One region of the Novosphingobium sp. BL-52-GroH genome, then DNA from elsewhere that is predicted to be linked to it. Evidence: predicted binding sites of a transcription regulator. Region 1 holds the regulator's gene; each other region holds the start of a gene.

Region 1 (10,027 bases):
ATCCTCCCGCGCGGGGCCGAGGCGGTGATCCTGCAGGAAGACCTCGACCGGCGCGACCGCGACCTCGTCATGACCGGCGAGCCGCCCGAACCCGCGCACAAGCACATCCGCCCCTGCGGCATGGATTTTGCCGAAGGCGCCGAAGTCCTGCCCGCCGGCACCCGCATCGGCCCGGCCCAGGCGGCGCTCGCGATGTCCGCCGGGCACAAGCACCTTCCCGTCCACCGCATGCCGCGGATCGCCGTGATCGACAGCGGCGACGAACTCGCCTCCGATCCGGAGCTGTGCGGCCCCCACCAGATCCCCGCGAGCAACGGTGCCATGCTGCTCGCGCTCGCCCGCTCGCTGACGGTGGAAGCGAACCGCATCGGGCCCGTGGCGGACACGATCGCGGCACTCACCGCAGCCTTCGATGCGGCGTCGACAGCGGACGTCATCGTCACCAGCGGCGGTGCCTCGGTCGGCGACCACGACCTCGTGCGCCCTGCGCTCGAGGGGTGGGGCGCCAGTCTCGATTTCTGGCGCGTCGCCATCAAGCCGGGCAAGCCGATCCTCGTCGCGACCCGCCAACGCGATGGGCATAGGCAGATCATCCTGGGACTTCCGGGCAATCCCGTGTCGAGCTTCGTGACCGCCTATCACTTCCTCCTCCCGCTGCTGCGCCGGATGCTGGGGGCTGGCGAGGCACTGCCGATGCGGATCACCACCCGCCTCGGCACTCCGGTCCGCGCCAACGGGCCACGCCGGGAATTCCTGCGTGGATGGTGGGACGGCGAAACCGTGGTGCCGCACGCGATACAGGACAGCGGCGCCCTCGCCTCGCTAGCCGCCAGCAACGTACTGATCGATCGACCCGCCCGCGCACCTGCCGCAGAGCCCGGTGACGAAGTGCGCATATTCCTGCTCCGGAATGGCGGTATCGCCTGAGGCATTGCTTGACGCAGTTAAATTCGTTGCTTAATTGTTCTCGCAATGTTCGCGATAGGAACATTCCCGGCCGAAGGGACCTTCGCCCGGTCGCAACGAGAAGGCAGCGACAATGTTGACGCGCAAGCAGCACGAATTGCTCCGTTTCATCCAGGCCCGGCTTGAGGAAAGCGGCATCTCCCCCAGCTTCGAGGAGATGAAGGAAGCGCTGGACCTGAAATCGAAATCGGGCGTGCATCGCCTGATTTCGGCGCTCGAGGAACGCGGTTTCATTCGTCGCCTGCCCAATCGTGCCCGCGCCCTCGAAGTCTTGCGCCAGCCTGACGACACCGGCACCAGGGCCCCGCGCCCCGCGCCGGCCAACAGCAACGACGACACGCCCGGCCGCACGCCCCAGCGCGCGCCCGAAGCAGCCAACGACGTCATCGAGATTCCGCTGCATGGCCGAATTGCCGCCGGCGTTCCGATCGAAGCGCTCGAAGGGCAGTCATCGCTGTCGGTCCCTGCGGCATTGCTCGGCTCCGGGGAGCATTACGCCCTCGAAGTGTCCGGGGACTCCATGGTCGAGGCAGGTATTCTCGATGGCGATTTCGCACTGGTGAAGCGCACCAACACCGCCCGCGACGGGGAAATCGTCGTTGCCCTGATCCGCGGCGAAGAAGCGACGCTCAAGTACTTGCGCCGGGAAAACGGCATGGTCCGCCTCGATCCCGCCAACGCCGCCTACGAACCGCAGATCTACGGCCCCGACGAAGTCGAAGTCCAGGGCAAGCTTGCAGGACTGCTGCGGCGCTATCACTGAAACGAGGTGTCGCGGCACGAGCCCCGTGCGAACCTCAGTGCAAGCTCCCTGACGATTTCCGACCGATCATCGAGGCGGGTCGGGAATGGTCGCTGGCCCCGGTTCCGAGGGGCGCCACCAACCGTGTTCGCCCTCGCCATCCGCGACGGTGGCCAACCGCCGCTCGGACAAGTGCACGGCAAGTCCGCCGGTTCGGTTCAGCAGGCCCCGGTCCGCCTTGAACCAGCGGGGGCGGCAACTGCCCGGAAGCCAGCGATCGGAAATCACGATGTCGCTGCGATCGCAGGCCGCCGCGAGAGCGCGCTCGGGCACCGCGTCCCGCCCGCGCGATACCAGCAGGCGCCAGGTGCCGCCTTCGCGCTTCAGTGGGAGCGCGCAGAAATCGCGGTTGCAGTGCGCTCCGGGCCAGCGATTGAGCGGTACGGGATCGCCTTCCATGCCGGCCAGTTCGCGCAAGTTGTCGCGCGCATAGCCTTCACCGCCGTCACGCAGGACGAACAGCCGCTGGCCACCGGCCTCGACCAGGCCGACGTGGCGCCCGTCTCCGGAGACCAGGATATCGGGCGGCGAAGCGACGGCGAGCAGTCCCGCGCCAAGCAGCGCAGGCGGAAGGCCGATCCAGCGGACCCGCCCGCTCCACAAGCCGATCCACAAGCCTCCGGCCACGAACACCAGGAAGGCACCGTTCGCCCCGGCCGGCAGGATCGCCACGGCGCCCGGCCGCGATGCAAACCAGTGAGCCAGGCCGGTCAACAGGTCGATCGCGCTCTGCGCCAGCCACCATAGCGGCCAGCCTGCTCCCAGCACGTCGAGGACCAGGGCACCGGCAAGCAGGGGCATGACCACGAACGTCGTCAGCGGAATGGCGAGGACGTTCGCCAGGGCGCCGTAGATGCCCGCGCGGTGGAAGTGGAAAAGCCCGATCGGCATGAGCACGAGGTCGATGACGATGCCGGTCAGAAGCAACATCGCCAGGTGGCGCAGCGCCCGCGCCGCCAGCAATTCGTCCCGCGGGGCGACGAAGGCACGCACGGGGCCGGCCGTGGTGAGCGCGACCAGCGCCAGCACCGCGCCGAAGCTCATCTGGAAGCTCGGCCCGGTAACAGCCTCGGGCCAGAGCAGCATGACGCAGAACGCCGCGACGGCCAGCATCCGCAACGACAGGGGTTCGCGACCCAGCGCCAGCGCCACGAGAACCAGCAGCGCGCCGATGCACGATCGTACTGTCGGAACTTCCGAACCGGAAATCAGGGTATAGGCCACGCCGGCCAGCGCCCCGACCGCTGCGGCCACCATCGGCAGGCGGACGCGCAGGGCGAGCCAGGGGAACAGCGCCAGGACGCGCACGACCAGGACGTAGATGGCGCCGACTACGGCGCTGACGTGCAGCCCGCTAACCGAAAGCAGGTGCGCAAGCCCGGAGTCGCGCATCGCCTCGTCGTCGGCTTCGGTGATGCCGCCCCTGTCGCCGGTGACGAGCGCGCTGGCTATGCCGGCCCGCTCCTCACCGATTCGCTCGCGGATGTGGTCGGACAACGCCCGGCGCAATCCCGACAGCCTGCCACCGCCCGGCTCTCCCTGCCGCACGACCTGCACCTCGCCGAGAGCCGAACCGCTGCCGGCAATTCCCGAGAACCAGGCCGTCCGCGCGAAATTGTAGGCGCCGGGCAGCATCGGCGGCGCCGGCGGCATCAGCCGGCCCCTGAAGCGCACGATGTCGCCGATGCCGACCGGCGCGGCGGCATCCGTACGGGTTACGTTGAGGCGTATCTTGATCGACCGGCCGCCGTCCGGCTCGCGCATCGCCAGTATCAGCCGGTCACGCCCGAGCGCGGGCTGTGGCTGGATGTCCAGTACCCTTGCCGTGAACGAACCCGCGAACGGGCGCTCCAAAGGCACTTCCCCCACAATTTCCGAGCGTGTCCAAATCGTCAGGCATCCCGCCATCGCAAGCAGCGGCAGGACCAATGCGGCCTTGCGCAGGCGCGGATAGGCCTCGCGCCCGGGCCATGGCGCCATCCCCGTCGTCGCGAACACCACACACAGGCCGCAGAAGCCGACCCAGAAGGGCGGCGAAGGAAGCGCAAACCACGTCACGATGCCGCCCGCGAAGGCCACCGTGAGCCACGGTCCGCGATCGAATCCGGCCTGCGAAAGAAATCGCTCGATGGCCGCCAAAGGCCTCGACAAGTCGCCTCCGCTGTTCCATGGCCGATGCTGCAATGCAGCGGCTCCGCGGCCTTCCGGGGGCTGATTTTCAAGAGTTGCGGCCGGGCTCCCCATGGCGCGCATAGGACAATAAGGTGGTATCGATGGCAAGCGGTAGTGCAACGGGCGGAACGACGGGCGCCAAGGCCGTCGTCACGCGCTTTGCCCCCTCGCCCACGGGTTTCCTGCATATCGGCGGCGCCCGCACGGCCCTTTTCAACTGGCTCTTCGCCCGCCACCACGGCGGCAAGTACCTGCTGCGGGTCGAGGACACCGATCGCGCGCGTTCGACGGAACCCGCGATCGAGGCGATCTTCGACGGCCTGACATGGCTCGGCCTGCAGGGCGACGAAGCGCCAGTGTTCCAGTTCGCCCGTTCGGCACGCCATGCCGAAGTCGCGGCGCAGTTGCTGGAGAGCGGGCATGCCTATCGCTGCTATCTGACGCCCGAGGAACTCGCCGAGCGTCGCCAGAAGGCGCAGGAAGAGCGTCGCCCGTTCCGCATCGACAGCGAATGGCGCGATGCCGATCCCTCGACCTGGCCGGCTGACAAGCCCTGGGTCGTGCGCATGAAGGCACCGCGCGAAGGCGAGACGACGATCGAGGACCTCGTCCAGGGCTCGGTCACCGTGCAGAACGTCGAGATCGACGACTTCGTCATCCTGCGAAGCGACGGCACCCCGGTCTACATGCTGGCGGTGGTGGTGGACGACCACGACATGGGCGTGACCCACGTCCTGCGCGGCGACGACCATCTCAACAACGCCTTCCGCCAACTCGTCATCATCAAGGGAATGGGCTGGGACGTGCCGGTCTATGGCCACGTCCCGCTGATCCACGGCGCCGACGGCGCCAAGCTGTCCAAGCGCCACGGCGCGCTGGGCGTCGATTCCTACCGCGACGAACTGGGCATCCTGCCCGAAGCGCTGTTCAACTACCTGCTTCGCCTGGGCTGGGGCCACGGTGACGACGAGATCATATCGCGCGAGCAGGCAGTCGAATGGTTCGACATGGTCGACGTGGGCAAGTCGCCCTCGCGCTTCGACCTCGCGAAAGTACACAATCTCAACGGGCACTACCTGCGCGAGGCCGACGACCTCCGGCTCGCCGAACTGGTCGCGCCGCGCCTGCCGACAAACGGGGACGGGGCTGCCGATGCCGGCCTCGACCTGCTGTCGCGCGCGATGCCCGTTCTCAAGGTCCGAGCAAAGGACCTCAACGAACTTGCAGAAGGCTCTGCCTTCCTGTTTGCCAAGCGTCCCCTCGCCATGAGCGAAAAGGCGCTCGGCCTCCTGACCGACGAGGCGCGTGGCCGCCTGGCCGCGGTTCATGAGCGCCTGTCCGGTCCGATCGACTGGACGCTGGAGGAACTGGAAGGAAACCTGAAGGCAATGGCCGAGGAACTGGGACTGGGACTCGGCAAGCTCGCACAACCGCTGCGAGCGGCCCTGACAGGTCAGACGACCTCGCCGGGGATTTTCGACGTACTGGTTTTGCTCGGACGGGAAGAGAGCCTCGCACGTATCGGTGCGCAGGCGGACGTTCCAGTCGAGTAACCGTCAAAAGGAGATATAACTGGTGGGTGATCAGGCTAAACTGAGCGCTGGTGGCGCGGACTTCGAGTACCCGATCCTTAAGGGCAGCGTCGGCCCGGATGTCGTCGACATCCGCAAGCTCTATGCCCAGACCGGCAAGTTCACGTTCGACCCGGGCTTCACTTCGACCGCGAGCTGCGAGTCGGCGCTGACCTACATCGACGGCGACGAAGGCGTTCTGCTGCATCGCGGCTACCCGATCGGCCAGCTGGCCGAGAAGTCCTCGTTCATGGAAACGAGCTACCTGCTGCTCAACGGCGAACTGCCGAGCAAGGACGAGCTTACCACGTTCGAGAACACCATCACGCGCCATACCATGCTGCACGAGCAGCTGGCGACGTTCTATCGCGGCTTCCGCCGTGACGCCCACCCGATGGCGATCATGTGCGGCGTGGTCGGCGCGCTTTCGGCGTTCTACCACGATTCGACCGACATCGCGGACCCCGAGCATCGCAAGATCAGCTCGCACCGCCTGATCGCGAAGATGCCCACGATCGCAGCGATGGCCTACAAGTATTCGGTCGGCCAGCCGTTCGTCTATCCCGACAACTCGCTGAGCTACACCGGCAACTTCCTGCGCATGACCTTCGGCGTGCCGGCAGAAGAATATGAAGTGATCCCCGCCATCGAAAAGGCGATGGACCGCATCTTCATCCTCCACGCCGACCACGAGCAGAACGCTTCGACCTCGACCGTGCGCCTCGCCGGCTCGTCGGGCGCCAACCCGTTCGCATGCATCGCCGCGGGCATCGCCTGCCTGTGGGGCCCCGCGCATGGCGGCGCCAACGAAGCCGCGCTCAACATGCTCAAGGAGATCGGCACCCCCGATCGCATCCCGCACTACATCGAGCGCGCCAAGGACAAGAACGATCCGTTCCGCCTGATGGGCTTCGGTCACCGCGTCTACAAGAACTACGATCCGCGCGCGACGGTCATGCAGTCGACCCTGCGCGAGGTCTTCGACGCGCTCAAGGTCACCGACCCCCTCTTCGAGACCGCGCTGCGCCTCGAGGAACTCGCTCTCAGCGATCCGTACTTCGTCGAGAAGAAGCTGTTCCCCAACGTCGACTTCTATTCAGGCATCATCCTGTCGGCGATCGGCTTCCCGACGACGATGTTCACCGTGCTCTTCGCCCTCGCCCGCACCGTCGGCTGGGTGGCGCAGTGGAACGAGATGATCTCCGATCCAGGCCAGAAGATCGGTCGTCCGCGCCAGCTCTACACCGGGCCGACGCAGCGCGACTACCTGGCGATCGACAAGCGTTGATCCGCAGGCGCTGACCTACCCGTTCCGCGAGCAGTCGCGGTATCCGAAGGAGGCCCTCGCGAAAGCGGGGGCCTTTTTCGTGGGGCCGGCCTTTTTCGTGGGGCCGGCCTTTTTCGTGGGGCCGGCCTTTTTCGTGGGGCCGCCTTTTTTCGTGGGGCCGCCTTTTTCGTGGGGACTGGGCAAGTCGGCGCGAATACGCCACAATCCGGCCGCATCCTGAGGTCACCCTAGGTGTAATAAACGGGGCGCGATAAAATGCTGTTCATTCGAATCTTGGCGATGATCCTGGGCGTTCTCGCCATCGCTGCGGGGCTGCTCTTCGTCGGGCAGGGAACCGGAGTACTGTTGTGGCCGGCCGACAGCTTCATGCTCGCCGATCGCGGCTGGGCCGTGCGCGGGGCAGTGCTGGCCATGGTCGGCGGGATCGTCGTCTGGCTCGCTCGCCGCGGTCGCTGAGGCGAAGCACGGCCGGGTGCGGCGTCAGGCCCCCGGGTCGGCCGGGACTTCGAGGATGAAGCGCGCACCCTGCCCGGCCATGCTCTCCACCGTCAGGTCTCCGCCCATCGCGCGGGCAAGGCTGCGCGAGATGTAGAGGCCTAGGCCCGAGCCACCGTCGCCACTGCGGCCAAGGCGCTCGAATTTCTCGAAGACGCGCGCCTGTTCAGGCTCGCTCAAGCCCGGCCCCTGGTCCGAGACGATCACCCGAGCGCGCTCGCCCGCGGCTTGCAGGTGGATCGCGATGCGCGAATTCTCGGGCGAATAGCGGATCGCGTTGCCGACGAGGTTGAGCAGCACCTGGAGGACGCGCCGGAACTCGGCCAGCGCGGGAAGCGTCTGTTCGAACGGCGGCGGGTCGATGACGATCCCTTTCTCCCGCGCACGCACGCCCAGAATGCCGGCGGCCTGGCGGGCGACTTCGGACAGGTCGATCGGATCGGGCAAAGTGGTGAAGCTGTCGGACTCGACGACCTCGAGGTCCGCCATGTCCTCGAGCAGGCCGAGCAACAGCGTGCCTGCGCTGGCGATCTCGCCCGCATATTCGGCATAGGCGTCGGGCAAAGGTCCTGCGAGACGGGTACGGATGGTCTCGGCATTGGCGATGATGCGCGCGATCGGCTGCTTGAGCACCGGCGCCAGGTCCTGACCGACCAGGCTGCGCCGTGGCGGCCGAATGGCCGGCTCGACGACAGTGGGACCTTGGCCGGCAGGCTGGTCCGACAGCAGCAGCAGTTCGAACCCGGAAGGCTCGAAGCCCGGCGCCATGTGCGGAACGAGGGAGACCCGCCAGGATCGCTGCGATCCCGGCACGATCACGCGGGTCCCGTCGAGCAGGCGCCAGTGCAGGGGCTGCTGGTGAGTGACGTTCTCGGGCGCGAGAAATTCGGTCCAGACCTGGCCGACACCGGCCTCCATCGCCGAGACAAGCTCCGCCAGTTCGGGGGATTCAGAGGTCGCTGCAAGCACGCGCTGGCCGGCATCGAGATAGGCGGACAGTTCGGCGAGATGGCGGTCTGTCGCCGCGCGGCGTTGTTCCGCCAGCGCCCCCTCTTCCTGGAGGACAGGCGACGACTGCCAGGTGCGCACGCGGATCGAGCAACCCTCTCCCTCGGCGCCGGGTTCGACTTCGATCCAGGCGCAGATCGCGTCGCTGCCGTCCTGCGCGTTGATCGAACGGGCGATGCGGAAGCGCGAGTGGCGCGCCTTTCGCACCAGTTCGAGCAGTTCCGGCACCGCGATTGTGCCGGGCAGTTCGCCGCCGCACCGCACCTGCAGCCCGGCCAGTGGCTCGTCCGCGCGCAGCAGCCGGTCGTCGACGTCGCTGGTGGCGAAGGCCAGGACAGTGCCATATTCGAACATCAGGCGGGCTGTCCGGGGTGCAAGGACAGGATCGTCGCCGCCTGCTCCGAACCGATGCGCTCGAAACCTTCGGGAAGCAGCATCTCGGAATGAAGCGCGAGGATCTGCTCCTCCACCAGCCACGGCTCCAGTCCCGCGGCCCGCAGCGCAAGGGCAAGCCGCGCAATCTGGGCTTCGTGGGTCGAGAGCACGACCGCATCGCGGTTCTGCCCCGATCCCTGCGCGATCGCGGTCAGGAACAGCGGGACCCCGGCCCGCGCCAGCACCAGTGCGGTCCACGCGCCGTCGCCCAGACCCGCGACGAGCTTGGCCGCTAGGCCCATGCGGCTAGATGCCTCATCGTAGGAAGCGCGGATTTCGGTCTCGGCGACGGTGGCGCGCGCGGCCAGTTCGGGCTCGGCACCTGCCAGCATGCGCAAGGTATAGAGAGCGACGTTCAGCAACTCGGCCGGCAGTTCGCGCAGCGCCAGCTTCATCTGTCGCTGGGCCTGGCACCAACGTGCCTGGGCTCCTACAAACGCCGCCGCAAGGCCCTGGTCGTTGGGAAGCAAGCCCTGCAACAGGGGCGACATCACCGGATCGAGAGCCAAGCGCGCCTGCATTCGCTCGGTCAGCTGCCATTCCAGGGCGAGGGAATGAAGGTGGGTCAGCAGCGCCGGATTGTCGAGCAGGGCGCGGCCCACCACTTCCACTTCACCGGCCGAATGCACGCGGCGGCTTTCCGTGCCGACAAGCGCGTCAAGCAGCGCGATGGCGAGGTCCGCGAGCATGGCGCGGACCCGGGCGAGAATTTCCTCGCTGAAGACCGACACGTCTCCCGCCGCGACGAGGTGCCGCAGGATCGGCGCGACCGTCCCGGCCACGGCGTCGCCCCGCGCCAAGTCGTCGCGCAATGCGGCTACGACGGTTTCGGTGTCTGCCGGAGGAACGGCCTGGTCGATCATCTAACTCGTCTAACCGTCATCTGGTTAATTCGAGGTTAGCCGTGCCGCCGCGGCGGCAGCAGGAGCGCCGCGGCCACGAGGGCGGCCGAAAGTAGCCGGACGACGAGCAGGATCTGCCCGAAGCCGGACGCCAACGCGAGAACGAGCCCAAGCAATGCGCGGTCCGCCACCCATCCGGCGATGGTGCCGCCGGCGATGCGCGGCAGGAGGACCAGCAGCATCATCAGGATCGCCGGCGTGCACAGCCACGCGATCACCGGCTCGCCGGGGAAACGGGGCATGTCGAGCAGGATCAGGAAGGCGAAAGCGAGGTCGACCAGCCACACCAGCACGTCCGCACGGGGAATGGCGGGAGACGGCTGGCCCAGCGCATGCCGCTCGGCCGCGCGCAGCAGGCGGCTCGATTCGACCAGCAGCCAGGCGATCG
Region 2 (10,027 bases), 440 kb from region 1:
CCGGGCGTGACCGCCGCATCGTCGATCACCACGCCTGCGGCCTTGGTCCCGGCCTTGGCGACGCCCGCCCCGACGTCGTCGAGCGAGGCTGCGGCGGCGCGGGCGATGACCGATACGTCGTCGAGCAGGGCGACAAGGCCGGAGGGCATCTGGAATCCTTTTGTTTGCAGGTGCGAAGTAGACGCAGCCATGCGGGCGAATGGACCGACGATCAAGCGAAAGCATGGCCGGCTTAAATCATTCGCGCCCCCGCCGTTCTCTTTCCCATACGAAGAAGGCGCCAGCATCGGGGCCTTCATTGAGAAGGCTTTACCGGGGAAATATCATGTCAGTCATCAACACGAACATCAGCGCGATCCGCGCATCGAACGCATCGACGTCGGCGAACAAGATGCTGGGGACGGCGATGGAGCGCCTGTCGACCGGCAAGCGCATCAACTCGGCCAAGGACGACGCGGCGGGCCTGGCGATCTCGACCTCGATGACCTCGCAGATCAAGGGCATGAGCCAGGGCATCCGCAACGCCAACGACGGCATTTCGCTGGCGCAGACCGCGGAAGGCACGCTTTCGGAAGTGGGCAACATGCTGCAGCGGGTGCGCGAACTGGCGATCCAGTCGGCCTCGGGCACCTACCAGGCCTCGGACCGCGCCGCCATGCAGCAGGAAGTCTCGGCGCTGACCACGCAGATCGGCGACTCGTTCACCCAGGTCAAGTTCAACGGCAACACGCTGATCTCGACCACCTCGGGCACCGACCTGACCTTCGACATCCAGACCGGCTCGAACGCCGGCGAGAAGGTCACGCTGACCTCCAAGGCGATCGACGGCAGCAACCTGACCGCCTCCTCGCTCGACGTGACGACTTCGGCGCTGGCGACCACCACGCTCTCGAAGGTCGACGCCGCGCTCAAGGACGTCAACGCCACCCGCGCCTCGCTCGGCGCCGGCCAGAACCGCCTCGAATTGGCGATCAACAACCTGACCAACACCGTCACCAACCTGTCCGACGCCAAGAGCCGCATCGAGGACGCCGACTACTCCGCCGAGACCACCCAGATGGCCAAGGCCCAGATCCTCAGCCAGGCCTCCACCGCCATGCTGGCGCAGGCCAACCAGAGCCAGCAGAACGTCCTGTCGCTCCTGCGCTAAGCAATATCGATCAAGGCCTCCCGTCCCCCGGAGGGCCCCAGAGCGGGCGGCGCCCGGCGGTCAATCCCATGACCGCCGGGCGTTTCGATTCCCACCCGGCACGCGGCGGGGAACGACCCGCGGGGGTAGTGGAGTGGCCCCTCGTGATCGCGACACCTCGCGTCCTGCCGAGCGTGCCCCTCCCCCTGCCGGAAAGGAAGCCCTTGCCCTTTGGTGCGCAAGAACATAAATAGAACGAATGTCCCAACCCACCGTCATGGAACGGCTCGAGATTCTCGCCGATGCCGCCAAGTACGACGCGTCCTGCGCCTCGTCGGGTACAGCCAAGCGCGACAGTCGCGACGGCAAGGGGCTCGGCTCCACCGAAGGCATGGGCATCTGCCACGCCTATGCGCCCGACGGGCGGTGCATCTCGCTGCTCAAGCTGCTGCTGACCAACCACTGCATCTTCGACTGCCACTACTGCATCAACCGCAAGAGTTCGAACGTGCGGCGCGCACGCTTCACGCCGCAGGAGGTGGTGGACCTCACCCTGTCGTTCTACCGCCGCAACTACATCGAGGGGCTGTTCCTTTCCTCCGGCATCATCAAGTCGTCCAACCATACGATGGAACAGTTGATCGAAGTCGCCCGCATCCTGCGCGAGGAGCACCAGTTTCGCGGCTACATCCACCTCAAGACGATACCCGAGGCCGATCCCGAACTGCTCGCGCAGGCGGGGCTGTGGGCGGACCGCGTCTCGATCAATGTCGAACTGCCCACCGACGCCGGCCTTGCCCGCCTCGCGCCCGACAAGAACGGCGCGACCATCGAAGGGGCGATGGGCAACCTCTCCAGCGCGATCGACGAGGCCCGGGATTCGCGCAAGCGCTTCACCCGCGCCCCGCGCTTCGCGCCTGCCGGCCAGTCGACGCAGATGATCGTCGGGGCGGACGGCGCCAGCGACGCACAGATCGTCGGCAAGGCCAGCACGCTCTACGACCGATTCTCCCTGCGCCGGGTCTACTATTCCGCGTTCAGCCCGATTCCCGAGGCCAGCGCGGTGCTGCCCCTGAAGCGTCCGCCGCTGCTGCGCGAACACCGGCTCTACCAGTCCGACTGGCTGATGCGCTTCTACGGCTTCGCTCCGCACGAAGTGCAACAGGCGGCAGACGCGGACGGGATGCTGCCGCTCGACATCGATCCCAAACTGGCCTGGGCGCTCAAATTCCGCGAGGCTTTCCCGGTCGATCTCAACAAGGCCCCGCGCGAGGCGATGCTGCGGGTGCCGGGCCTGGGCACCAAGGCCATCGACGCCCTGATCGCAGCGCGCCGCTATCGCACGATCCGGCTGGAAGACGTGGCTCGCCTCACCACCTCGGTAAGGAAGCTGCGTCCGTTCGTCGTCACTGCCGACTGGCGCCCCACCCTGCTGACCGACCGCGCCGACTTGCGGGCCAGCCTCACGCCGCCGGCCCGGCAGATGGAACTGTTCGCATGATCGCGGTGGACTTGCACGAGCCCGACGATTTCGAGGCCTGGCGCAGCGAGGCGCGGCGGCTGATCGGCCTGGGCACCCCGCCCGATGCCGTCGCCTGGAGCGAGGCGGGCGGCACGAGCGACCTGTTCGCCGCGCCCTCCGCAGCGCCCGCTGGCCCGGCCCGCGAAGTGCGCGCCAGCCGCGCTTTCGTCGAACTGGCCCGAAGTGTCGTCCTGCACGCCGATCCGGCGCGGCTGGCGCTGCTCTACCGCGTGCTCTGGCGACTGCAGGACTGCCCCCGCCTGCTCGACGACGCTGCCGACCGCGACGTCGCCGCGCTGGAACGGCTGGCCCGGCAAGTGCGCCGCGACATCCACAAGATGCGCGCCTTCGTGCGCTTCCGCTCCGTCACCGACGACGACGGCGTCGAACGCTACATCGCCTGGTTCGAGCCCGAGCACCGGATCGAGCGCTACAACGCCGATTTCTTCGTCAACCGCTTCGCCAGCCAGCGCTGGTCGATCCTCACCCCGCGCCTGTCGCTGCACTGGGACGGCATGACCCTGCTCGAAGGCCTGCCCGCCTCGAAGGCCGATGCCCCCGACGAGGACGCCACCGAGGAACTCTGGCTCGGTTACTACCGTTCGATCTTCAACCCCGCGCGGCTCAAGGTGGGCATGATGCTCAAGGAAATGCCGCGCCGCTACTGGAAGAACCTGCCCGAAGCGCGCCAGATCCCCGATCTCATCGCCGGGGCCAGACAGCGGGAGACCGAGATGATCGCGATCGGCGCCAGCCTGTTCGAGGACGCAGCCCCCACCAGCCTGGAGGCCGTCGCCCAGGGCATCGCGCAATGCCGCCGCTGCGCCATCGGCTGCAACGGGACGCGCGCGGTCATGGGCGAAGGCCCCGCCCACGCCGCGCTGATGATCGTGGGCGAACAGCCCGGCGACACCGAGGAACGCGAGAACCGTCCGTTCGTCGGCCCCGCCGGCCAGTTGCTCGACCGCGCGCTGGGAGAGGCCGGCATCGATCGCCAGGCGGCCTACATCACCAATGCCGTCAAGCACTTCAAGTTCGCGCCGCGCGGCAAGCGCCGCCTGCATCAGACGCCGACGGCCGGCGAGATCGACATCTGCCGCTGGTGGCTCGACGGCGAGCGGGCGCTGGTCAAGCCCCGCGTGACCCTGGCACTGGGCGCCAGCAGCGCCCGCGGACTGCTCGGCCGCACTCCTTCGATCGGGCGCGAGCGCGGGCAGGCACTGGTCCAGCCGGACGGGACGACGGTATGGCTGACCGCCCACCCCAGCTATCTCCTGCGCCTCGATGGCGCCGCGCGCGAGCGCGAACATGCGCGGTTTGCCGAGGATCTTGCGGGTCTGTCGAAGCTATTGGCGAACGTCTGAGGTCGAACGGCTTACGGGAGCCACGGGGCGGGAACCACGGAGCGGGAACCACGGGACGCTTGCGCCGCTTCTTCGCACGAGAAGGAGACGTACCATGGCCGCGCGGGCGAAGAGCAAGGCTGCCGATTCAGGCAAGGTCGATCCCGGCGCGGACGTCCTGGCCGAATACAACCGCAAGCGCGACTTCGCCAGGACCGCCGAACCTTCGGGCAAGCGCGCCAGCAGCAAGGGGGGAAACAGCTTCGTCGTGCAGAAGCACGCGGCGCGGCGCCTGCACTGGGACTTCCGGCTGGAGGTCGACGGCGTGCTCAAGTCCTGGGCCGTCACCCGTGGCCCCAGCATCGATCCCGACGACAAGCGCCTCGCCGTGCGCACCGAAGACCATCCGCTCAGCTACGGCGGCTTCGAGGGCGGCATTCCCCAGGGGGAATACGGCGGCGGCACGGTGATGCTGTGGGATCGCGGGACCTGGGCGCCGATCGCGGGCAAGAGCGCGAAGGACATCGCCGACGGCCATCTTCACTTTACGCTCGAAGGCGAGCGGATGAAGGGCGAATGGCTCCTCGTGCGCATGAAGGGCCGCCCCGGCGAGAAGCGCGAAAACTGGCTGCTGCGCAAAGTGAACGACGCCCATGCCGGCAGCGGCGACACGCTGGTCGAACAAGCCCTCACCAGCGTCCTGACCGGCCGCACCATGGCCGAGATCGAGGCTGACAAGGCCGGCACCCATTCGCTCAAGGGCAAGAAGGGCGATGCCTTCACCCAAGTGATGCGACAGGCTTCCGCACGGAACGACAGGAAAGCCCGGCCGGTGCGCAAGACCGCCGGGCAGCCGCCGAAGTTCCGCGCGCCGCAACTGGCGACGCTGGTCGATACGGTCCCGACGGGCAACCTGTGGATGCACGAGATCAAGTTCGACGGCTACCGCGCACTCGTTGCCGCGGCGGGCGACAAGGTCCGGGTCTACACCCGCAGCGGCCTCGACTGGACCGACAAGTTCGCCCCCCTCGCCGCGCACGTCGCTGCGCTGGACTTGCCGCCTTCGCTCATCGACGGCGAGATCATCGTCCGCAATGCTGCCGGAAACCCCGACTTTTCCAGCCTCCAGTCGGTGCTCAAGCGCGGCCATGGCGCCCAGGGCAAGGACGACGCGCTCGAATTCCACGCCTTCGACCTGCTCCACATCGATGGCGAAGACCTGGCCGCCCTGCCCCAGGTCGAACGCAAGGAGCGGCTCGAGGCACTGCTGGTCGAGGCAAGGCCGCCCGTCTTCGTCGCCGACCACGTCATCGGCGCGGGCGAGAAACTCTACGCCGCGATGTGCGGGGCGGGGCAGGAAGGCATCATCGCCAAGCGCGTCGACGCACCCTACTCCGGACGCCGCAGCCGAAGCTGGGTCAAGGTGAAATGCACCCGGCGCCAGGAGTTCGTCATCGTCGGCTGGGCGAAGTCCAGCGCCAAGGGGCGGCCGTTCTCCTCGCTGCTGCTTGGGCAGTACGAAGGCGGGACGCTGGTCTATCGCGGCAAGGTGGGCACCGGGTTCGATGCCGACGGTCTTGCCGACATGGCGGCCCGGCTGGAGAAGCTGGCGCGCAAGACAGCGCCGCTGGAAGTCGACCGCATCGATGCGCGCGGGGCGAGCTGGGTCACGCCCAGGCTGGTCGCCGAGATCGCCTTTGCCGAACTGACCGCCGAGGGCCGCGTGCGCCACGGCAGCTTCCTCGGCCTGCGCGCGGACAAGGAGGCAAGCAGCGTGACTCCCGAAAAGGCGCAGGCCGCCCCGCAGGCACGGATCGACGTCAAGGTCTCCAACCGCGAGCGCGAGATTTTCGAAAGCGGCGAGACCAAGGGCGACCTTGCCGACTATTATGCCGCCGTCGCCCCGCTGATGCTGCCGGTCGCCGCCAACCGGCCGGTCAGCCTCGTGCGCTGCCCGCAGGGGCGCGCGAAGAAATGCTTCTTTCAGAAGCACGACAGCGGCTCGTTCGGGCCGCACGTCGGCCATGTGCCGATCCGCGAGAAGGACGGAGGCACGGAAGACTATCTGTACGTGACCGATGCCGAGGGGCTGGTCGCCTGCGTCCAGATGGGCACGATCGAGTTCCACGGCTGGGCCTCCAAAGCCGACGAGGTCGAGTTGCCGGACCGCATGATCTTCGACCTCGACCCCGACGAGGCGCTCGACTTCCAGGAATGCGTGCGCGCCGCCAAGGACATCCGCGCGCACTTGTCCGACATCGGCCTGGTCAGCTTCGCGATGCTTTCCGGCGGCAAGGGCGTGCACGTCGTGGTGCCGCTCAAGCGTGGTCACGACTGGGACACGCACAAGGACTTCGCCCGCCGCTTCGCCGAAGCGCTGAGCCTGGCCGAACCCGATCGCTACGTGGCGACGATGAGCAAGGCCAAGCGCAAGGGCCGCATCTTCATCGACTGGCTGCGCAACCAGCGCGGCGCCACCGCCGTCCTGCCTTATTCCGCCCGGGCCCGCGTCGGCGCGCCGGTCGCCGTGCCGATCGCCTGGGACGAACTCGATGCGATGACGGACGCGCACCCCTTCTCGATCGGCGATGCCGACGCGCTGGTCGAACGCGCACGGGACTTGCGCGGCTGGGGCTTTGCCGACCAGACGCTGCCGGAGTTCTGAGCTTCTGCTTCGAAAGCCGCCGAATGGCGACTTTCCGGCCCGGTTCCGACCCACACCCCGACCCCGCCTCCCATTCAGGATACACTGTCGTGAAAAGGTCGGGTGAGGGTGTGGTCCGGTTCGGGGCTTTCCGGCCGGCTTCACGCAGCTTGCGCGTTGGGCCCTTCCCCGCGCCGACGCGAACGTCTATCTGCGCGGGCGACTACAGCAATCCAAGTATCCAGTGACGACAGGACCCTCCAGCGCCGGACTTGAAGCGGCTTTTCTCGAGAACCGGGAGAAGCTGACGCGATTCCTGCGCGCGCGCGGCGCCGGCGATGCGGCGGAGGACCTCGTGCAGGACGTGTGGCTAAAGATCGCCGCGAGCCGCCCGGGCCCCGTCGCCTCGCCGCTTTCGTATCTTTTCCGCACCGCCGACCTGCTGATGATCGACCGCTTCCGCTCGCAACGACAGGCCGGTGCGCGCGACCGGGACTGGACCGAGATCAACGCCGGAGACCCGCCCGGAGTCTCTGCCGAACCCTCCGCCGAACGCCGCATCGCCGCCGCGCAGGAGGCGGCCGGCGTGCTGGCGGTGCTCGACGCGCTGGGCGATCGGGCCGCCACGATCTTTCGCCGCCACCGCATCGACGGCGTGGCCCAGAAGACCATCGCCGCCGACCTCGGCATCAGCCTGAGCACGGTCGAAAGCGACTTGCGCGTGGCCTATCGCGCGCTCGCCGAATGGAGGGACCGGGCGCGATGAGGCCGCTCATGACGCATGTGACGACTTTGGCGACCACTTTGGCGGCAAGGCTGGCGGCGATCGACTCCGTCCTTGCCGCAGAAGGAGCGCGTAATGGCGAGTGACGGCACGATCAGGGAACAGGCGCTCGACTGGGCGGTGCGCACGGGCGACCCCGCGTTCGCCGACTGGGATGCGTTCATGCTCTGGCTGGAGGCCGACCCGGCCCACGCCCGCGCCTACGACGACGTCACCGCCTCGGTGGCCGAGGCTTCCGAACTGGTCGCCCTGTCCGGCCCCGCCAACGACGACGTGGCCGAGCATCGCGCTCAACCTCGCGCCCGGTCGCGCCGTGGCTGGATGAGTAGTGCCATCGCCGCATCGCTGGCGCTGGTCGGCGCGTTCTGGCTGTTCCAGGGCGAGAGCCGCGATCTCTACACGGTACAGACCGCGCTGGGCGAAACCCGCGCGGTGACGCTCGACGCCGGGACCCGGATCGAGCTTGCCGGCGGCACTGCCGTGACGTTCGACCGCAAGGACCACCGCTTCGCCCGACTCGACTCCGGCCAGGCGTTGTTCACCGTGCGCCATGACGCCTCCGATCCCTTCGAGGTCACGGTCGGCGACCGGCGGCTGGTCGACATCGGCACCGTCTTCGACGTGCGCAGCGACGGCGAGGGCCTGAGCGTCGCGGTATCCGAAGGCGCGGTGCAGTATGATCCCGGCGGCGCCGACGTCCGCGTTTCGCCAGGCGAGATCCTGCGCCGCCGCGCCGGGGCTTCCGACTATACGCTGTCGAAGGTCGAACCCGCCCGGGTCGGCGAATGGCGCGAGGGGCGCCTGACTTTCGAGATCGCCTCGCTCGACGACGTCGCCGCACAGTTGCGCCGCGCGACCGGCATCGACTATGCCGCCGCGCCCGGTTCGGCCGGCACCGTCTCGGGCTCGATCCTGGTCGCGCCGCTGCGCAAGGACCCCGCCGCCATCGGGCCGCTGCTCGGGCTGTCGGTCCGTCCGCAGGGCAAACGCTGGGTGATCGGCTCGACCTGAGGCATGCGCCGCGTCCCCCTGATCGCGGCGGCCGTGCTGGCCATGCCCGGGATCGCCTTGGCGCAAGGCGTGGCGGTGTCCACGCGCGCCGGCACGACGGGCGACGTCGCGATCGAGCTGGCGCGCCAGACGGGCTCGAGCATCGTCGTCGCCGATCCCGCGGTGGCCCGCCGCACGGTGCCGTCCCTGCGCGGCAGGATGGACACCGCGCAGGCCGTGCGCCGTCTCGCCCGGGCCGCCGGAGCACGCGCCGTCGCGGTGGCGCCCGGGGCATGGCGCATCGAGGCCGCCCCCCCGCCTCGCCCCGCGCCGCAAACACCTTCACAGGCGCGCGGCCCGGTGCCCACCGACGCAGCGGCGGCAAGGCCCATCGTCGTGCTCGCCTCGAAGCGCGACCTCGCGATCGGGCAGGTCCCGGGACAAGTCTCGATCCTCGACGGCGCCTCGCTGGAGGCGGGCGGCATCGGCGGCACGGAGAAGATCACCCAGCGCCTCGCCACCGTCACGTCGACGCACCTGGGCAGCGGGCGCAACAAGCTGTTCATTCGCGGCATCGCCGACAGCAGCTTCACCGGGCCGACGCAGGCGACCGTGGGCCAGTACCTGGGCGACCTGCGCCTCACCTACAATGCTCCCGATCCCGACTTGCGGCTGTCCGACATGGCCCGCGTCGAAGTGCTGGAGGGCCCGCAAGGCACCCTCTACGGCGCCGGTTCGCTGGGCGGCATCATCCGCCTCGTGCCCAACCCGCCGGTCCTGGGCGAGGCGAGCGGGTCGATCGCGCTCGGCGGCTCGGTGACGCAGGACGGCTCGCCCGGCGGCGATGCGGCGGCCACCATCAACGTGCCGTTGAGCGAGGGCCTAGCCTTTCGCGCCAATGCCGATGCGGCGACGCTGGGCGGCTACATCGACAAGCCGCGCCTCGGCCGGGACGACGTCAACCGCACCCGCATCCTCGGCGGCCGGGCGGCCCTGCGGGCCGAGATCGCGCCGGGTTGGACGGTGGACCTGATCGGCCTCGGCCAGTCCACCCACGCCCGCGACAGCCAGTACGCCACGCGCGGCGCCGAGCCGCCGTTGAGCAGCGACGCCCCCGTACAGGAGGGCTCGGACGCCGACTATGCGATGGGGCAACTGGTGATCTCCGGCCGTATCGGCGACGTGCGGGTGCGTTCCACCACCGGCGCGGTCCGCCAGCATCTCGAGGAGCGCTACGACGCCAGCCTCTCGGAAGATGCGCCGCGCCTGTTCTACCAGGAGAACCGCACGCGCATGATCGCGCACGAGACGCGGGCGTGGCAGCCCGAGCGCGGCGGCTTCAGTTGGGTGCTGGGCGCCAGCTACACCCACAACCGCACCGTCCTGACGCGCGGCTTCGAGACCGAGGCGGCGACCATGGCCGCCACCGGCGTGCGCAACACCATCGACGAGGCGACGCTCTACGCCGAGGCCAGCCTGCGCATCCGGCCGGGGCTCACCGCCACGGCGGGCGGGCGCGTGACCCATTCGCGGCTCAGGGGCGCGGGCGAGGACGTGGGGGCAGCACCAACTGCCTCCATCGCCTTCGCGCGCGCGGCGGTGACCGCCGACCGCT
Region 3 (10,027 bases), 1.4 Mb from region 1:
GCTGTACCAGGCCAAGCAGCTCGGCCGGCGGCGGCTGCAGGAGTACACGCCGCCGCTGCGCGCCCAGCTCGATAGCCGGCGCATCTTCATCCAGGAGGCTGCCCAGGGCATCGAGCGCGGCGAGTTCTCGCTGCATTATCAGCCGATCGTCGATCTCCACAGCGGGGTCTCCGGCTCCTACGAGGCGCTCCTGCGCTGGCAGCATCCGGTGCACGGGGTGATGACGCCGGCGATCTTCGGGGAGATGCTGAACGAGCGGAAGACCGGGCTGTCGGTGCAGGAGCACGTCCTCGACATGGCGCTGGCGGCATTGCGCGACCATCCGTGCCTGCTGCCGCGGCTTTCGGTCAACCTCACCGCCGCGCAGCTCGACGGCTCGCATGCGGCATCGCGCCTGCTGGCGCGGCTGCGCGATCACGGCGTCGCGCCCGGCCGCCTGTGCGTCGAAGTGACCGAGGACGTGGTGCTGGACCGAACCATCGACGAGACCGCCAAGGCGCTGGGACTGCTCCACGATGCGGGGGTGAGCGTGGCGCTGGACGACTTCGGCACCGGCTACGCCTCGATGATCCACCTCAAGCACCTGCCGTTCGACGTGCTCAAGATCGACCGCTCCTTCACTCTCGGCCTGTTCGAGGACGACGGACAGAGCGAGGAGATCATCCGCGCCATCGTCGGCCTGGGCCATGGGCTGCGCAAGCAGGTGGTGGCCGAGGGGGTGGAGACCCAGGCGCAACGCGTGCGGCTGGCCGAGATGGGCTGCCAGCTCGGCCAGGGCTACCTGTTCGCCCGGCCGGCGCCGATCGAGGCCCTGGCGGCGGCCCTGACGGAGCCCTTCGCTGCGTAGAGTCTGTTCTGTCCATGTGGCACCGGACAGGCTTTAGGCGCGGCCGTGCGCGGATCAGCCTGGAAACAGCAGCGAGGCCCGCAGCCCCGGCGCCGCCGATCCGAACTCCAGCACGGCGCCATGGGCATGGGCAATGGCGGCGACCATGCTGAGGCCTAGGCCGTCGCCGGGAAGGCCCGCCGATCCCCGGCCGCGATAGAACTGCTCGGTCACGCGCTCGGCGTCGCCGGCCTCGAGGCCGGGGCCGTCGTCGGTCACGCTCACATGCAGGCCGCCAGGCCCGCGCGCCGCCGCCAGCTCGATGCGGCGGCCTTGCCCGGCGTGCTTGAGCGCGTTGTCGAGGAGGTTGGACAGCGCCTGGAACACGAGGTCGAGATCGAGGTCGGCCACCAGCGGGCGCCGCGCCGACATCACCAGTTCGATGCCCCTCCGCTCGGCCTCGGGCTGGTAGAACTCCACCAGGTCGTCGAGCAACTGGATCACGTCGGTGCGCTGCAGCGCGAGCGGATGGCGCCCGTTCTCGAGCCGGGAAATGCGCATCAGCGCCGCGAGGATCTGCTGGAGCCGGTTTGCCTCCCCGATCGCCTCCCCGGCGGCGGCGCGCAAGACGGGATCGTCCCCGGCGCTCTGTTCCAGCGCCTCCAGCCGGCCGACCAGCCTCGCCAGCGGTGTGCGCAGTTCGTGGGCGGCATTGTCGGACACGCTCTGCACGGCGCGGAACAGGCTCTGGATGCGCGAGAGCATGAGGTTGAGCATCTCGCCCAGCCGGTCGAAGTCGTCGTTGCTGCCCGTGACGTGGACGCGGCCGGCCAGGTCCCCGTCCATGACCTGCCGCGCGGTCAGCGTGACCGCCTCGATGCGCCGCCCGATCGCCACGCTCATCAGCCAGCCGCCCGCGAGCCCCAGCACCACCGTCACGCCGAAGATCCAGATCGCGGCGGTGCGCAGCGCCCCGGCATCGTCGGTCACGTCCTCGACGTCGCGGCCCACCATCAGCCGCGCGCCATCGGGGAGGCGCTGGTCGCTCACCAGGGCGTTGTGGTCGATCTCGGTGCCGTCGACGAAGGTGTCGGCCTCGATCACCGTCAGGTGGCCGGGGGGGCGGACCGGCCAGCTCGGCAGGTTGGCGGTGGCGACGGTGCCATCGGGGGCGAGCAGGGCATGGAACGCCTTGGGCCCGGCGGAGTGCTGGGCCCGGCGGTCGAGCGCGTCGCGCACCGCGTCCGGCCCGCGCGCGCTGTAGAGGGCGCGCAAGTCGCGCTCCTCCTGCTCCACCTGCGCGCGCGCGCGGTCCATCGGCACCACCACGCGCAGCCAGTAGACCGCGCCCATCAGCAGCGCCACGGAAAGGCAGAACAGCCCGGCATAGCTGAGCGCCAGCCGGAACGAGAGGCTGCGCAGCAGGCGCGTCATCGCTCGCGCATCATGTAGCCGACGCCGCGCACGGTATGGATCAGGTCCGTCCCGTCCTCGCCCGCGATCTTGTGGCGCAGCTTGGAGATGTGCTGGTCGATGATGTTGGTCTGCGGGTCGAAGTTGTAGTCCCACACGTTTTCCAGCAGCATCGTGCGGGTGACCACCCGCCCGGCATTGCGCGCGAGGTAGGCGACGATCCGCAGTTCGCGAAGGGTGAGGGGGATGCGGCGGCCGGCGCGAGTGACGGTGTGCGAAGCGAGGTCGATCTCGAGGTCGGCGATCCGCAGCAGGCTGGCGGTCTCGGCCACCGGGGCATTGCGGCGGGCGAGCGTTTCGAGGCGCGCCAGCAGTTCGGACATGGCGAAGGGCTTGGCCATGTAGTCGTCCCCCCCGGCGCGCAGGCCGCGCACCCGCTCGTCGACGTCGCCGAGCGCGCTGAGGATCAGCACCGGGGTGGCGTCGTCGGTGGCGCGCAGGGCGGCCAGCAGCTTGAGCCCGTCGAGCGTGGGCAGCATGCGGTCGAGGATGATCGCGTCGTAGATCTCGCAAGTGGCGCGCACGAGGGCGTCGCGCCCGTCCGCGCAGTGTTCGACGACGTGCCCGGCCTCGCGCACGCCGGCCATGATGTGCGCCGCCAGCGCGGCATCGTCTTCCACCAGGAGTATCTGCATCGGATTGTCGACCCGGTCCCGTGCGCGCCTTGCCGCGATCCGGTGCATTATCCCCCCGCCGGCCCTGCGTCGAGGTCGCGGTGGAACGAACATGGACAAAAGTACACGAAGGCTCCATCCGCGCGACATGTCGTTTCGGCAAGAATGGACAATGCCAGTATCGCAGAACGCCTCGTCACAGGCGCCCCTGTCCTCTCGTGCCGCTTCGGGTCGCATCGATGCAGTACAGTCTCGGGTTCACGTGCCCGGGGTTCACGTGCCCCGGGTTCATGTGATCGCCATCGGCGGGGCGCACCAGTTCGCGCATATCCTGCCGGTGGCCTGCGAGCTGGAGCGGCGCCATCCGGGGCAGGTGACGTTCTTCGTGTGCAACGACGAGGAAGCCGCCCGCGCCGCTGCCCAGGCGCGCGCGCTCGGCGGCGCGGTCCCTGCAGTGGTGGTGATGCGCCTGCCGGCCGCGGCGCGCGTCCTTCCCAGCAAGATGCACAAGGCGCTGCGCCTCACCGTCTGGGCGCGCCGCCTGTGCGCCGCCTCCACGATCCTGTGTGCCGAACGCACCTCGACGATGCTGCGCAAGCTGCGCGCGGACTGCCCGCCGATGCTGCACATCCCCCACGGCGCCGGCGATCGTGCGGTCGGCTTCGAGAAGCGCTTCACCCTGTTCGAACAGGTCCTCGTCGCCGGCCGCAAGGACCGCGACCGCCTGGTGGCCAGCGGCTTCGTCGCACCGGAAGCCTGCACGGTGACCGGCCCGATCAAGCTCTCGACGATTCTCGCCGATCCCCGGCCCCGCGCGCCGCTGTTCGACAACGGCCTTCCGACGATCCTCTACAACCCGCATTTCTCGAAGAAGCATTCCTCGATCGAGACGTTCGGGCGGCGGCTGGTCGAGGCGGTCCTGCGCGACGGGCGCTACAACCTCGTCGTTGCCCCGCATGTGCGGCTGGCACGGCGCTGGTCGGCGCGGCGGCGTCGGCAGCTGGAGGCACTGGCGGTGCCCGGCCGCGTGGTGGTCGACACAGGCTCGGTGCGCTGCAACGACATGACCTACACTCTGGGTGCCGACCTCTACCTCGGCGACGTGAGCAGCCAGGTCTACGAATTTCTCGTCCACCCGCGCCCGTGCCTGTTCGTCGATGCCCGGGGCGTCGACTGGCAGGAGAGCGAGGACTACGCGATGTGGCACTTCGGCGAGGTGATCGTCCCCGCAGCCGACCCCATCGCCGCGATCGAACGCGCTTTCGCCAGCCACTCCGCCTACGCCGCCTGGCAGCGCGAGCGGATGGCCTACACCATCGACGGCATCTCCTGGGCGCTGGACGGCACGCCCGGCTTCAAGGGCCGCAACCCGGTCGGCGAAGCGGCGGACCAGGTCGAGCGTTACGCCGGCCTGGCCGAGACGAGGCAGTGCGCGGCCTGAACGGTTCGTCGTCCCCGGCCCGACCGGGGAGTGCCGTCGCCGGATACTCCCCATTGCTGCGCGACAGGGGAGGATAGGGATACGCATGCCATCCCCTCTCGCGATGACCGCCGAGCAAGCGGTGGACTTACCTCCTCGATATGGAACATAATAGGAACACATTCTCCTGATTCGAGTCGCGTTCCATGTTCCAGTCCCACGCCCCGCCCACCACCGACCCACCAACGCGTACTGCGCTCCCGCGCCTAGCCAAGGGCCAGCTCCATGAAGTCCACGCTGCTGCCGACGGCTGGGCCTCGGCGCTGGCGTTCGCCCTCGCCACGATCGAGGCCGACCCCGCGCGTCCGATCATGCTCCTGCGCGTTCGCAAGGCCAAAGCCCGCACGATGCGGATGGAGCCCTGCGGCGAGGGCTGGGCGTCGCTCGGCCTCGACCCCGCGCGGCTGGTGATCGTCGATGCGCCCAGCGACGCCGCACTGCTGCGCGCAGGCCTCGATACGGCGCGCTGTCCGGGGCCAGGGGCGGTGGTCCTCGAAGCCTGGGGGCCTTTGCGCGAATACGACCTCGTCGCCAGCCGCCGGCTGATCCTCGCGGCGGAAGGCTCGCGCCTGCCGATCGTCGTCTTGCGCGGCGACGCCGAGCCGCGCGCCAGTGCCGCGCATACCCGCTGGGCGGTCTCCAACGCCCCCTCCACCCCGCTGGCGATGCGCGCGCCCGGACCGCCTGCCCTGCTGGTCGAACTCCAGCGCCGGCGCGGCGGGCCGGGGGGCCTCACCTGGCGACTGGAATGGAACGAAGAACATGGCGGTTTCCGAGAAGAGCCCATCATCCGCACCGAGCCTCCTGCCGACGCAGGGACAGCCGCGCCGCTATCTGGCGCTGTGGTTTCCCTGGCTGCCGTGCGAACGCGCGCGGCCTGAGGGGGATGCCGAGGTTCCCGGCGCCCTGGTCGCGCGCGATGGGCAGGCGCTCCGGCTCGCGGCGATCAACCTGGCGGCGCACGGCCAGGGTCTCGCCGCCGGCATGACCCTGGCCGATGCCCGCGCCCGTTGCCCGGACCTTGCCACGATGGCGCACGATCCCCTGGCCGACGCGCGCGAACTGGACCGGCTGGCGAAAGCGATGATAACCTTCACCCCGCTCGTCGCGCCCGACCCGCCCGACGGCCTGCTGCTCGACGTCACCGGCTGCGCGCACCTATCTGGGGGCGAGGCGCAACTCGTTGCCCGCGTACGCACCGCCGTCGGCTACACCGTGCGCCACGCGCTCGCCCCCCACGCCGCCGCCGCCCGTGCGCTGGCCCGGCATGGCGGCGCGGACGTGCGCGCCCTGCCGGTTGCCGCACTGGAACTGGACGAAAAGGCGCTCGCCGGCCTGCGCCGCGCCGGCCTCGCCACGCTGGGCGATCTTGCGGCGCGGCCGATGGCGGGCCTCGCGGCGCGCTTCGGCGAAGTCGCGGTCATGCGCCTGCGCGCCATTCTGGGCGAGGCCGGCAGCCCGATCACGCCGTTGCGGCCCACCGATCCGATCCGCCTCGAGACTCGCTTCCCCGAACCGCTGGCACGCACCGAGGACGCGCTAGACGTGATCGAGGACCTGCTGGGCCAGGCCGGCCGCATCCTGGAGGAACGGCAACTCGGCGGCCGTCGCTTCCTCGTGGTGCTCCACCGCAGCGACAACGCGAAGCCCCGCCTCGCGGTCGAGACCGGCCAGCCGGTGCGCGATCCCGCTGCCGTCATGCGCCTGCTGAGAGAGCGGATCGAGACGCTGTCCGATCCGCTCGACCCTGGCTACGGCTTCGATGCGATCCGCCTCGCGGTGCTCGGCGCCGAGCACCTGCCCTCGCGCCAGCGCGTGCTGGAGGGCGGCAAGGAGGAAGTGGACGACAGCGTCGCCGCGCTGATCGACCGGCTCGGCGTGCGCCTCGGCGAAGACCGCGTCAGCCGCCTTGTGCCCCGCGACCGCCATTTGCCCGAACGCGCGCAGGCCATGGTTTCGGCCAAGCACACACGTCCCTTGCCATGGCCCGCGACATGCGATCGCCCGCCGCGTCCGCTGCTGCTGCTCGATCCGCCCCAGCCGGTCGAAGTGATCGCCGGCGTCCCCGACAGCCCGCCCCAGCGCTTCCGCTGGCAGGGCACGCTGCACGACGTCTGCCTCGCCGAAGGGCCCGAGCGGATCGGCGCCGAATGGTGGCGCAAGCGCGGCGGCCACTTGCCCGGCGGTGCCGGCGAGACACGCGACTACTACCGCATCGAGGACGCGCAAGGGCGTCGCTACTGGATCTTCCGCCACGGCCTGTTCGGCGAGACGCCCGAGCCGCGCTGGTATCTCCACGGCCAGTTCCCGTGATCGAGGTTCCCGCTTTCGCCGAACTGGTGACCGCCACCAACTTCAGCTTCCTGCGCGGCGCCTCGCCAGGCCCCGAGATGGTGGCGCGCGCACAGGCGCTGGGCATGACCGGCATCGGCATCGCCGACCGCAACACCGTCGCCGGCGTGGTGCGCGCCTTCACCGCCTGGAAGGAGATCGGCGGCGAGGCCTGCGGGCTGAAACTGATCGTCGGCGCCCGCCTGGTCTTCGCCGACGGCACGCCGGACGTGGTCGCCTACCCCATGACCCGCCACGGCTGGGGCCGCCTGACCCGCCTGCTGACACTCGGCAACCTCCGCGCCAGAAAGGGCGAATGCGAGCTGTGCCTGCCCGACCTGCTCGACCACGCGCAGGACCTCGCGCTGATAGCCATGGACGCCGATGCACCCTTGCTCGACACCTTGCGCGCCGCGACGCCGCGCCTGTGGCTTGCTGCCACGATGCCGCGCGCCGGCCGCGACGCGCGCCGCCTGGCGCAGCGCATCGACCTCGCCGCCGCCACCGGCGTCCCGCTCATCGCCACCAACGACGTGCTCTACGGTAGCCCCGACGACCGCCCGATGCAGGACGTCCTCACTTGCATCCGCGAGGGCCTGAAAGTCCAGACCGCCGGCCGCCGCCTCGCCATCAACGCCGAGCGGCATCTCAAGGCGCCGAAGGAGATGGCCCGCCTGTTCCAGGCCTGCCCCGAGGCATTGACGGCGACCCAGGACCTGCTCGGCTGCATTACCTTCACGCTCAAGGACTTGCGCTACGAATACCCGCACGAACCCGTGCCTGAAGGCTGGCAGCCGCAGGAATGGCTGGAACATCTTGTCATGGAAGGGGCGGCCAAGCGGTTTCCCCAAGGGCTTGGACACGAATACCACAAGATCCTGACGGAGGAGTTCGAGCTGATCCGGTTCAAGAATTACGCTTACTACTTCCTCACCGTCCACGACATCGTGCACCACGCGCGTAGCCTCAAGCCTCCCATCCTGTGCCAGGGGCGCGGCAGCGCGGCCAATTCGCTGGTCTGCTACTTCCTGGACGTCACTCCGATCGACCCGGTGAAGGAAAAGCTGCTGTTCTCGCGCTTCCTTTCCACCGAGCGCGACGAGCCGCCCGACATCGACGTCGATTTCGAGCACGAGCGGCGCGAGGAAGTGATGCAGTACATCTACAAGCGCTACGGCCGCGACCGCGCCGGGATCGCCGCCACCGTCATCCGCTACCGCCAGCGCAGCGCCATCCGCGAAGTCGGCAAGGTGCTGGGCCTGAGCGAAGACGTCACCGCGCGGCTCTCCGGCACCGTCTGGGGTAGCTGGGGCGGCGACGAACTGCCCGAGGAGCGCTTGGCCGAAGCCGGCTTCGACCCCGCCAACCCGCAGCTCGAACGCATGCGCGACATGGTCGGCCGCCTGCTCGAATACCCGCGCCACCTCTCGCAGCACGTCGGCGGCTTCGTGCTGAGCGAGGGCCGGCTCGACGAGACGGTGCCGATCCACAATGGGGCGATGGCAGACCGGACCTTCATCGAATGGGACAAGGACGATCTCGAATCGCTCCACCTGATGAAAGTCGACGTGCTGGCGCTGGGTATGCTGACGGCGATTCGCAAGAGCTTCGATCTACTGCGCGATCACGGCGTCAGGGACCTGACGCTGGACACCGTCCCGCGGGAGGACAAGGCGACGTATATCATGCTGCAGAAGGGCGACAGCATCGGCACTTTCCAGGTCGAGAGCCGCGCGCAGATCTCGATGCTGCCGCGCATGAAGCCTTGCGAGCTCTATGACCTCGTCATCCAGGTCGCGATCGTGCGGCCCGGCCCCATTCAGGGCGGCATGGTCCACCCCTACCTGCGCCGCCGCACCGGCGAGGAGACAGTCGTCTATCCCGGCCCCAAGGGCGAGATGTACGACCTGCTGCACCGCACGCTCGGCGTGCCGCTGTTCCAGGAGCAGGCGATGAAGCTGGCGATCGTCGCCGCCGGCTTCACCGCGCCCGAGGCCGATCGCCTCCGCCGCTCGATGGCGACCTTCCGCAGCAACGGCACCATCGGCCAGCATCAGGACAAGTTCGTCGCCGGCATGGTCGTGCGCGGCTACCCGCGCGATTTCGCCGAAGGCTGCTTCAAGCAGATCGAGGGCTTCGGCGAATACGGCTTTCCCGAAAGCCACGCCCAGGCCTTCGCATGGCTGGCCTACGTTTCGTCGTGGCTCAAGTGCCACTACCCGGCGGCGTTCACTTGCGCGTTGCTCAACAGCCAGCCCATGGGCTTCTACGCCCCCGCGCAACTGGTGGCCGACGCGCGCCAGCACGGCGTCGAGGTGCGCCCGATCGACGTCAACGCCAGCGTGTGGGACAACACGCTGGAAGGTGCCGGCGAAGATGATGGCAGGGGCGGTCTCGTGTTGCGCCTGGGCCTGCGTCAGATCGGCGGCTTCAAGCAGGACTGGGCGCAAAAGCTGGAAAAGGCTCGTAAGGTCGCCCCCATCGCCGGGCTGGAGGACGCCGCCCGCCGCGCCGAACTTCCCTCGCGAGCGCTGCACCTGCTGGCCGATGCCGATGCGCTGGGTTCGCTCGGCCAGTCGCGGCGGCAGGCGGGTTGGGAGGCGAGGCGCGTGCCGCCTGCGCAACTGCCGCTGTTCGCCGCGTTCGACGCGCCCGAACTGGCCGATGAACCCGACGCCGCGCTCCCGGCGATGGCGGCGGCCGAGGAAGTCGTGGCCGACTACCAGACCCAGCGGCTCTCGCTCAAGGGCCACCCGATGCAGTTCCTGCGCCCCCATTTCGAAAGCGAGGGCGCGCGCACCTGCGCCGCCGTCAACGCTGCGCGCGACGGCGAGAAACTGCGCGTCGCCGGCGTCGTGCTGATCCGCCAGCGGCCGGGCAAGGGCAATGCGATCTTCATCACGATCGAGGACGAGACCGGCGTGGTCAACGGGTTGCTCTGGGCGCGCGACTTTGAAAAGCAGCGCCGCGCGGTGATGTCCGCGCGGCTCATGATGCTCGAAGGCACTGCCCAGCGCAGCAAGCAGGACGTCGTCCATCTCATCGTCGATCGCGTCACCGATGCCAGCGAGGCATTGTCCCGCCTGTCGCAGCCGGCGATCCGGCCCGACCCCATGCCCGGCGATTCGGTGCGCCATCCGGAATATTCCCGCGATCGCCCCACCTCGCGCGGCCACCCGCGCAACGTGCGGATACTCCCCCGCTCGCGCGATTTCCATTGAAGGGAAGGGGGCATGCACTCCCCAGGCATGGAGATGCAAGGGGGCCGGGGCGCTCCTCAGGCGGTGCGGCGAGCGCCTGGTG

What was found. The regulator LexA, encoded in region 1, represses DNA repair genes until DNA is damaged. The targets are predictions, from matches to a motif close to GTTCCNCNCTTGTTCT.
Region 2: ACFFDA_RS29305 (putative DNA modification/repair radical SAM protein) is a predicted target of LexA. The motif match lies at 1,371-1,386, and genes of this name have one in related genera.
Region 3: ACFFDA_RS24675 (ImuA family protein) is a predicted target of LexA. The motif match lies at 4,497-4,512, and genes of this name have one in related genera.

What each region holds. Positions count from the first base shown of each region.
Region 1 covers NZ_CP171152.1:363,372-373,398, forward strand. The annotation lists gene ACFFDA_RS14320 (molybdopterin molybdotransferase MoeA) at 1-927, shown strand, start outside; gene lexA (transcriptional repressor LexA) at 1,040-1,729, shown strand; gene ACFFDA_RS14330 (ComEC/Rec2 family competence protein) at 1,796-3,919, opposite strand; gene gltX (glutamate--tRNA ligase) at 4,042-5,493, shown strand; gene ACFFDA_RS14340 (citrate synthase) at 5,516-6,799, shown strand; gene ACFFDA_RS14345 (hypothetical protein) at 7,055-7,255, shown strand; gene ACFFDA_RS14350 (sensor histidine kinase) at 7,280-8,656, opposite strand; gene ACFFDA_RS14355 (hypothetical protein) at 8,656-9,600, opposite strand; gene ACFFDA_RS14360 (hypothetical protein) at 9,636-10,027, opposite strand, start outside.
Region 2 covers NZ_CP171152.1:3,472,540-3,482,566, reverse strand. The annotation lists gene ACFFDA_RS29315 (DUF808 domain-containing protein) at 1-149, opposite strand, end outside; gene ACFFDA_RS29310 (flagellin) at 326-1,150, shown strand; gene ACFFDA_RS29305 (putative DNA modification/repair radical SAM protein) at 1,389-2,630, shown strand; gene ACFFDA_RS29300 (UdgX family uracil-DNA binding protein) at 2,627-4,015, shown strand; gene ligD (DNA ligase D) at 4,110-6,659, shown strand; gene ACFFDA_RS29290 (RNA polymerase sigma factor) at 6,883-7,404, shown strand; gene ACFFDA_RS29285 (FecR family protein) at 7,498-8,433, shown strand; gene ACFFDA_RS29280 (TonB-dependent receptor) at 8,437-10,027, shown strand, end outside.
Region 3 covers NZ_CP171152.1:2,487,921-2,497,947, forward strand. The annotation lists gene ACFFDA_RS24655 (putative bifunctional diguanylate cyclase/phosphodiesterase) at 1-847, shown strand, start outside; gene ACFFDA_RS24660 (sensor histidine kinase) at 902-2,260, opposite strand; gene ACFFDA_RS24665 (response regulator transcription factor) at 2,257-2,934, opposite strand; gene ACFFDA_RS24670 (glycosyl transferase) at 3,191-4,354, shown strand; gene ACFFDA_RS24675 (ImuA family protein) at 4,540-5,274, shown strand; gene ACFFDA_RS24680 (Y-family DNA polymerase) at 5,156-6,706, shown strand; gene ACFFDA_RS24685 (error-prone DNA polymerase) at 6,703-9,945, shown strand; gene ACFFDA_RS24690 (hypothetical protein) at 10,002-10,027, opposite strand, start outside.